Regions from separate parts of the Shinella sp. AETb1-6 genome, predicted to be linked through region 1. Evidence: predicted binding sites of a transcription regulator. Region 1 holds the regulator's gene; each other region holds the start of a gene.

Region 1 (2,202 bases):
GGGCGACGAACTCGTGCCGCCGGGAGAAACGCCCGGTGCAAGCCAGATCATCGCCTCCAACAGCTTCGGCGTCGCGGCCATCGCGCGCGAAGCCGGCGCAGAGGTGATAGACCTGGGCATCGTGAGAGACGACAAGCAGGCCATATTGGATGCCGTGCGCCGGGGACTGGAAACGGACATCGACGTGTTGGTGACGCTCGGTGGCGCATCCGTCGGCGATTTCGATCTCGTTCAGCCCGTGCTCGGCGAGGCCGGCATGGCACTCGATTTCTGGCGCATCGCCATGCGCCCGGGCAAGCCGCTGATGGTCGGCCGCCTCGGCGATATCCAGGTGATCGGCCTGCCCGGCAATCCCGTTTCCAGCCTTGTCTGTTCCTATCTCTATCTGGAGCCGCTGGTCCGCAAACTCGCGCGCCTGCCCGCGATGAACCGGATGCGCCAGGCCGCCGCCGCCGTGCCGCTCAAGCAGAACGACCGCCGGCAGGATTACATTCGTGCGCGACTTCAGCGCGGCCCGGACGGCGGTCTCTTGGTCACGCCCTTCGAGAAGCAGGATTCATCGATGATGAAGATCTTCGCCGAATCCGAGGGGTTGCTGATCCGCCCGCCGCATGCGCCGGCAGAGGAACCCGGCGCGCTCTGCGACGTCCTCGTTCTCAGGGAACCCGCGGCCTGAGTGGCATTATTGTGCCCGCAGGCCCTTGCGGAACACATGTGGAACGGATAGTGTCTGTTCTGGATTTGTTTCACGATTCTCGCTGGAGAGGCCATGCTGACGCGCAAACAACAGGAACTGCTCCTGTTCATTCACGAGCGTATGAAGGAATCCGGCATTCCTCCGTCTTTTGACGAGATGAAGGATGCCTTGGATCTTGCCTCGAAGTCGGGCATCCACCGCCTCATCACGGCGCTCGAGGAACGGGGCTTCATCCGCCGCCTGCCGAATCGGGCGCGCGCGCTCGAGGTGATCAAGCTTCCGGAGGCCTATTCGCCCAGCCTCCAGCCGCGTCGCGGATTTTCGCCGTCGGTCATCGAAGGCAGCCTCGGCAAGCAGCCCCCCGCCGTAACGCCATCCAAGCCCGTCGCACCGCAGCCGACCATGTCGTCGTCCGTGTCCGTTCCGGTCATGGGCCGTATCGCCGCCGGTGTTCCGATCTCGGCCATCCAGAACAACACGCACGAGATCACCGTCCCGGCCGAAATGATCGGCAACGGCGATCACTATGCGCTGGAGGTCAAGGGCGATTCGATGATCGAGGCCGGCATTCTCGATGGCGACACGGTCATCATCCGCAATGCCAGTACCGCCAATCCCGGTGAAATCATCGTTGCTCTCGTCGATGACGAAGAGGCGACGCTGAAGCGCTTCCGCCGCAAGGGCGCGTCTATCGCACTTGAAGCCGCGAACCCGGCTTATGAGACCCGGATCTTCGGCCCCGACCGGGTCAAGATTCAGGGGAAGCTCGTCGGGCTTATACGACGGTATCACTGAGCGGCGTTGGACAGCATAGCGGGTCGTGAGCGTCGTATTGGGTGTGGAACGCACAGTTCGGGTATGATGGATCGTGGCAGGTTAAGGCTCCTCTCGCTTTGCCCGGTGCTATGCGGTTGTGATTGCCTCCTGTCATTCGGCCTTTTCTAAGATCGCTGCCAACCTCTACGATCGCTGCCAACCGGGAAGCTTGCCGCTTGATTGGCTTCACGGGAGTTGCGGCGGCGAGCGATCGGCCTCGTTGGTTTCAATCTCTGCCGGCGGCGCTGCGGCTGCCGTTTCGAATGTATCGCTGCGCCAGTCATAGGTGCGGTGCCGGGACCAGGCGCGCACCACGGTTTCCACGGCCGGCATGTTGGTCGCGCCGCCGAGGCTTGCGGCGGGATCGTCGAGCGGCGGCGTGATTTCCAAAGCCCCCGTTCGGCGCAGATGACGCGCGGTCACAAGCCTCGCACCCGAGCGGCAGTTGTCCAGCCGCAGGGCGAAGGGTACGACGACGAGATCGGCCGTGTCGCAGGCCGTGCCCAGAAAGGCCGTGTCCTGAAGCGTGACGATCGTCCAGCCGCTGGGGGAAACGGCAGCACAGAAGGCCTTCGCCTCGCAGACGAACGTTTGCGCCTGTCGTGCCGCCGCGATAGCCTCCGTCATCGCGTCCTTCGCCTTCTTCCTGTCCGCCTTGCGGCGCGGTCGTTTCCTCTCAGTCTCGGCAG
Region 2 (2,202 bases), on a different contig from region 1:
GTTTAGTGCCGCCGAAAACCGCGGGCGTCAATCGCCATGGCGATCGTGTCGGCATCCTTCAGCGTCAGGATGATCAGCGGGACGAGCACCGTAAGCGGCCGCACACGCAGGCCGCGCGCCCTGTGCGCATCGGCAATCTCGCCGTAGCGCGCGAAGATTTCCGGCACGAAGCGGATGACGAGGCCCACCGCCAGACTGACATCGGCCGCCCGCACGAAGCCGAAGCGTTCGAGCGGGGTAATCAGCCGCGTGATCTCGTCCATGAAGGCGGAAATGCCCGTCGTCGCCGTCACCGCGGCGGCCAGCAACACCAGCGCCGACAGCCGGCAGAACACGACGAGCGCCTCGTGCAACGAATGGAACAGATAGTTCGCGAGTGCGACGAGCAGCACCGTGAACAGCACGAAGCGCGTGCGTCGGAAGGCTTCCCCAAGCCCGATGCCGGTCGAGAGGTAAAGAAGGGCGGCCAGCGCCATCGCGGGCACGAGAATACGCAAATCCGAGATCAGCAGGAGCAGGATCGCGGCGGTAAACAGCAGGATGAGCTTGCCGCGCACCGGCAGGCGGTGCAGCGGCGAGTTGCCCTCGATGTCGAGCCCGTTCAGCATGAGGCCAGATTCCGGTAGGCGGCGATGGCGTTCGACGGCGTATCATCGGCGGCAAGCCGGCCTTCGTGGAACACCAGCACGCGGTCGAAGCTTTCGAGCAAAGCGAGGTCGTGGCTGATGACGAGCACCTGTTCGGGCAGGCCGGCGATGGTGCGCTCGATCAGCCCGCGGTTCTTCAGGTCGAGCTGGTTGGTCGGCTCGTCGAGGATCAGCAGGTCGGGCCCGGTGACGAGCACGCTGGCAATGGCGCCAAGCTGCGTCTCGCCGCCGGAAAGCTCATGCACGCGCCGGCGGGCGAGATGCGAAATGCCGAAGCGGGAAAGGATGGCGTCGGTCTTCCCGGCGATCTCCGCCTTGCTGAGCTTGCGGTTCTTCAGCCCGAAGGCGATGTCCTCGGCAAGGATCGGCAGGATCATCTGGTGTTGCGGGTTCTGGAAGATGAAGCCGGTCTTTCCGCGCGCCGCCACTTCGTCCGTAACGGTGTCGAGCCCGTCGACCGTCACCGTGCCGGCGGTCGGCTTGACGAGGCCGTTGATCAGCCGCGCCATGGTGGTCTTGCCCGATCCGTTGAGGCCGACGACGCCGATGCGCCGTTCGGACAGCGTGAGCGTCAGCGGCTGGAGCGCGATGCGCGCGCCATAGGCCACCGTGGCGGCGGAAAAGACGATGTCCAAGAGCAGGTTCCCGGTTCGCGAAAGTCGACGGGACCTATAACATGACGGGGCGCAAAGAAAACCGGGTGGAACAAACAGGGAATATGTGTCTATGATCCGGCCATGACGATTCTGCTTTCCAATGCCGAGGCCCGGCGCATCTTCCTTTCGCGACAGGGGCTGAGCAGCCCGCCCGGCCGTGCGCTGGGCAAGACGGGGCTGCTTCAGCTCATCCACGATATCGGTTTCGTGCAGGTGGACAGCATCGCCACCGTCGAACGGGCGCATCACCAGATCCTCTTCTCGCGCAACCAGACCTACCGGCGCGAGCACCTTGCCGAACTCCTGGAGAAGGATGGCGAGCTCTTCGAGCACTGGACGCATGACGCCTCCATCATTCCCAGCGCCTTCTTCCGCTACTGGAAGCATCGTTTCCGCCGCAAGGAAGCGTCCATCCTGGCGAACTGGCGCAAATGGCAGGGCGAGGGGTTCGACGCGACTTTCGAGGAGACCTACCGGCGCATCGCAGAAAGCGGGGCGGTGATGTCGCGCGACCTCAAGGTGGAGGATCACAAGTCCGGCGGCTGGTGGAACTGGCATCCGAACAAGACGGCGCTCGAATATCTCTGGCACACCGGCAAGCTGGCCATCGCGCGGCGCGAGAATTTCCAGAAGGTCTATGATCTCGCCGAGCGTGTCCTGCCGCAGCACCACCATGAACCCGCAGTCGAGCATGACGTCTTCATCGACTGGGCCTGCCGCAGCGCGCTGGAACGGCTGGGTTTTGCCACCCACGGCGAAATCGCCGCCTTCTGGGCGCTGGTCACGCCGGAGGAAGCGAAGGCCTGGGTCGATGCCAACAAGGCGGAGCTGCGTCAGGTCTTGATCGAGACCGCCGATGGCGGCAAGCCGCGTGCCGCCTATGCCTTCGCGCATTCGGC
Region 3 (2,202 bases), on a different contig from region 1:
GCCGGCGTCTATTGCAGGACCGCCCTGTCGGCCGTCGCCGCGCCCGTCCAACCCTCCGTGCACCGCGACGTCGTGGGCTTGGCGTCTGCGATCAGCGCTGGAAGCGCCCCCTCGCCGGCCGCGATACCGATGGTCAGGCCGGTGACCACGGTGCGGTTGCCGGTCTTGCGGCAGGTCAGGCGCACACGTTCGCCGGCGCCTGAGCCGAAGGCGGCATCGAAGGCCTTGCGCACCTCCGCCAGCGTGACCGTGCCGCCGGCCTTGCCGGCAAAGACCGTCAGCACCGGCGATGCGTTGAGCTGGTCGAGCAGGTCCAGCGACCGGGCATAATAGGCTTCCGCCGACGCCGCGACGCAGCTGCCGCTCTTCAGCCAAAGCCTGCGGTCGAAACCGGATCGCACGGCCGGCATGGCGGCCGTAAGGCGGTCTCTGGTCGCCGATGCGAGCGTGACCTCGGGCAGATCGGTCCATGTCCCCTTTTTCGCCTTCTGCGTGAGCGCGGCCTCGACGCCGCAATAGCTCTTGCGCGGCTGGAAACGGCCGACCAGCGAGAAGCGTTGCGCCGCTCCGGTGGAAGCCGAAAACCCGATGCAGCCCTTGCTCTTCGGCCGCGCCGCGCAATAGCCGGCCTGCCAGCCGACGGACAGGACCTCTCGCGTGCCGCCCTTGGCGGGCACGGATTGCGCCCATGCGGCGGCCGGCGCGAAAACCAGAAGGCAGGCGATGAACAGGGATAATGCGGCCTGAACAGGCAAGGCGACGATCGTCTTCATGACGGGCTCCCTTGATGAGAACAAAACAAGATCATATGCAACCAAAAATCATGAAAATGCAACCCCAGAGAATGAAAATCGCGATAAACGCGAGCGTTGACGAAAATACACGTCGCATCCCATTGTCTTTCCTGCGCAAATCACGTTGACCTCTAGACAAACGGGAGGAATGGCCGTGTTTTCCGAAGTCCAGACGCTCAACAGCCCGAGCGGTGCGACGCTTGCGCTGCGCCATGCGCCGGCGCGCGGCAAGCCGCGCGGCATCCTGCTCCTGAGCCACGGCCTTGCCGAACACAGCGCCCGCTATGACGCCTTCGCGACGCGCATGGCGGACGAGGCATTCCATGTCTATGCACACGATCATCGCGGCCACGGCCATACAACGGCGCGCGATGCGCCGCGCGGCCAGTTCGCGCCGAAGAACGGCATCGACCGCGTGCTGGAGGATATGCGCGCGGTCCGCGACCTGGCCATCGGCCGGCATCCGGGCCTGCCCGTCGTGCTGTTCGGCCACTCCATGGGCGGCCTGCTGGCGCTCGCCTATGCCGAGGCGCGTCCCGGCGATATCGATGCGCTGGCCGTGTGGAATTCCAACCTGGAGCCGGGGCTGGCCGGGCGGGTCGCGCAGGTCGTGCTGGCCGCGGAGCGCATGCTGAAGGGGTCCGATGTGCCGAGCGGCATCCTGCCCCGCCTCACCTTCGGCGCCTGGGGCAAGCGCATCGCCGGCGCGCGCACGCCCTTCGACTGGCTGTCGCACGATGCCGCCGCGGTGGATGCCTATATCGCCGATCCGCTCTGCGGCTTCGATGTGAATGTCTCGATGTGGCTCGACATTTTCGCCGTCACCTTCGCCGATGCGTCCGCCGAAGGGCTCGGCCGCCTGCCGAAATCCCTGCCGATCCACCTGGTCGGCGGCGGTGAGGATCCGGCGACGGAGAACGGCAAGGCGACGCGCGCCTTCGCAGCGCGACTTGAAAAATCGCGGCTTGAGGACGTGACGACAACAGTCTATCCCGGCATGCGCCACGAGACGCTGAACGAGATTGCGCCCCTGCGCGACCCGGCCGTGGACGCCTTTGCCGGCTGGTGCCGGCGCGTGGCGGAGACCAAGCGCCGGAGCCCCGAAGCCGCATGAGCACGTCTGCCGTAATGCCGTTGCGCAACGAGGTCAGCCTCGGCCTCTTCCTCATGGTTCTCTCGGTGCTGGTGTCCCCGGTCATCGATATCTTCGCCAAGCTCGCCGTCACCGCCGTGCCGGCCACCGAGATCACCTTCGTGCGCCTGCTCTTCCAGATGGTGGTGCTGGCACCGATCTGCCTGATGCGCGGCACCCTGCTGGATGTGACCTGGCGCAAGATGGGCCTGCATGCGGCCCGCGGCCTGCTCATGGCGATCACCATGATCAGCTTCGTCACGGCGCTCGCCGTCA
Region 4 (2,202 bases), on a different contig from region 1:
CGTCGAAACCGCGCTTCGCCCGACGCCTTCCGAAGGAAGGCCTGAAACCGCGGGCATGCGCGAGAACTGAAGGCTTTTATCGTCCGGCCCGGCACCTGTCCAGACACGAAGAAACCGGCCCTTCGCGAAGAAAGGCCGGTTTTCCGTCGTTTTCCGAAAGCGTTGCGGGAAGACTACATGTTCGCCGCGTCGTCGGCATCGTTCGGATCGGGACCGCCGTTTTCCAGGAAGCGATCGGCGATGAGACCGGCATTCTGACGCAGCGACGTCTCGATCTCGCGCGCGAGGTCCGGGTTGTCACGCAGGAACGTCTTGGCGTTCTCGCGGCCCTGGCCGAGACGCTGGCTGTTGTAGGAGAACCAGGCACCCGACTTTTCGACGATGCCGGCCTTGACGCCGAGATCGATGAGCTCGCCGGTCTTGGAAACGCCCTCGCCATACATGATGTCGAATTCGACCTGCTTGAAGGGCGGCGCCATCTTGTTCTTGACGACCTTGACGCGGGTCTGGTTGCCGATCACCTCGTCACGCTCCTTCACCGCACCGATGCGGCGAATATCGAGACGCACGGAGGCATAGAACTTCAGGGCGTTGCCACCCGTCGTCACTTCCGGCGAACCGTAGACGACGCCGATCTTCATGCGGATCTGGTTGATGAAGATGACCATCGTGTTGGATTTGGAGATGGAGGCCGTCAGCTTGCGCAGCGCCTGGCTCATCAGGCGGGCCTGAAGCCCCGGCAGGCTTTCGCCCATCTCGCCTTCGATTTCGGCGCGCGGCGTGAGTGCCGCGACCGAATCGACCACCAGCACGTCGATGGCGCCGGAACGGACCAGCGTATCGGTGATTTCCAGCGCCTGCTCACCGGTATCCGGCTGCGAAATGAGGAGGTTCTCCAGGTCCACGCCGAGCTTGCGGGCATAGACCGGATCCAGTGCGTGCTCGGCGTCCACGAAGGCGCAGATGCCGCCCTTCTTCTGCGCCTCGGCGATGGTCTGCAGTGCCAGCGTCGTCTTGCCCGAGCTTTCCGGCCCGTAGATTTCGATGATGCGCCCCTTGGGCAGGCCGCCGATGCCGAGCGCCACATCCAGGCTGAGCGAGCCGGTCGAAACCGTCTCGATCTCCACCACGCTGTCCTTGCCGCCGAGCTTCATGATGGAGCCCTTGCCGAACGAGCGCTCGATCTGGGAGAGAGCCGCTTCGAGTGCCTTGCTTTTATCCACTGTTTTATCCTCTACGAGCCGCAAACTGTTCTGTGCCATTTTGTCCACCTTTAGGTTATTGAAGCAAGACAGGCAACGAACCCGCCGATGAAAGCTATGTACACATTTTGTTCTCTTTTTGCAAGGACCGTTCATCCATTTGAGTGAATTGGCAAATCAGACGTGTGTTCTACTTTCGTTTCAAGTGGATGATCGTGGATTGAAAACAACGGTTTGACCGCCCTGCAACCTGCCTGGGACGGACGAATCGGCATGCGGATGCGAAGGACTGTGATGACGGACAGAACGATACTGGTGATGGGCGGCGCCCATGTGGACAGGCGCGGGCGCATTGCCGGCGAGACGGTGCCCGGCGCCAGCAATCCGGGCGGGTGGTTCGTGGAAGCGGGCGGCGGCGCCTTCAATGCGGCGCGCAATCTCGCCCGGCTCGGCCGCCGCGTGCGGCTGGTCTCGCCGCGTGGCGGCGACACGGACGGCGAGATCGTCGCGGCCGCCGCACAGGCGGCGGGCGTCGAGGACACGCCCTTCACCTTTCTCGACCGCGCGACCCCGAGCTACACGGCGATCATCGAGCGCGACGGCAACCTCGTCATCGCGCTGGCCGACATGGAGCTTTACCGGCTGTTTTCGCCGCGCCGGCTGCAACAGCGCGCCATGCGCGAGGCGATTGCCGAAGCGGGCGCCCTGCTGACCGATGCCAACCTGCCGGCGGAAACGCTGGAGGCGATGGCGGCGATGGCGCGGGAAGCCGGCATTCCGCTTGCCGCCATCGCCATTTCGCCGGCCAAGGTCGTGCGCCTTGGAAAAACCCTGCCCGCCCTCGCCTTCCTGTTTATGAACGAGGCGGAGGCGCGCACGCTCTGCGGCGCCAGCCCGGAAAACCCGGCCGACTGGCCCGACGCGCTGCGCGCCGTCGGCCTTCGCGCCGGCGTGGTCACGCGCGGCGGCAGAGGCGTCATCGCCTTTGACGAGAAGCGTG

Evidence for each region. Region 1 encodes LexA, which represses DNA repair genes until DNA is damaged. Its sites were predicted from a motif close to TGTTCNNNNTGTGTTCNG; they were not measured.
Region 2: a site for LexA is predicted at 1,349-1,366, ahead of GR158_RS08540 (energy-coupling factor ABC transporter ATP-binding protein). Genes of this name have one in related genera too.
Region 3: a site for LexA is predicted at 790-807, ahead of GR158_RS01590 (ribonuclease). Genes of this name have one in related genera too.
Region 4: a site for LexA is predicted at 1,321-1,338, ahead of recA (recombinase RecA). Genes of this name have one in related genera too.

What each region holds. Positions count from the first base shown of each region.
Region 1 covers NZ_WUMM01000012.1:116,870-119,071, forward strand. The annotation lists gene glp (gephyrin-like molybdotransferase Glp) at 1-676, shown strand, start outside; gene lexA (transcriptional repressor LexA) at 770-1,492, shown strand; gene GR158_RS19940 (ComEC/Rec2 family competence protein) at 1,700-2,202, opposite strand, start outside.
Region 2 covers NZ_WUMM01000004.1:157,039-159,240, forward strand. The annotation lists gene GR158_RS08535 (energy-coupling factor transporter transmembrane protein EcfT) at 3-608, opposite strand; gene GR158_RS08540 (energy-coupling factor ABC transporter ATP-binding protein) at 602-1,282, opposite strand; gene GR158_RS08545 (winged helix-turn-helix domain-containing protein) at 1,385-2,202, shown strand, end outside.
Region 3 covers NZ_WUMM01000001.1:340,223-342,424, forward strand. The annotation lists gene GR158_RS01590 (ribonuclease) at 9-773, opposite strand; gene GR158_RS01595 (alpha/beta hydrolase) at 949-1,908, shown strand; gene GR158_RS01600 (DMT family transporter) at 1,905-2,202, shown strand, end outside.
Region 4 covers NZ_WUMM01000001.1:6,006-8,207, forward strand. The annotation lists gene recA (recombinase RecA) at 174-1,262, opposite strand; gene GR158_RS00030 (carbohydrate kinase family protein) at 1,497-2,202, shown strand, end outside.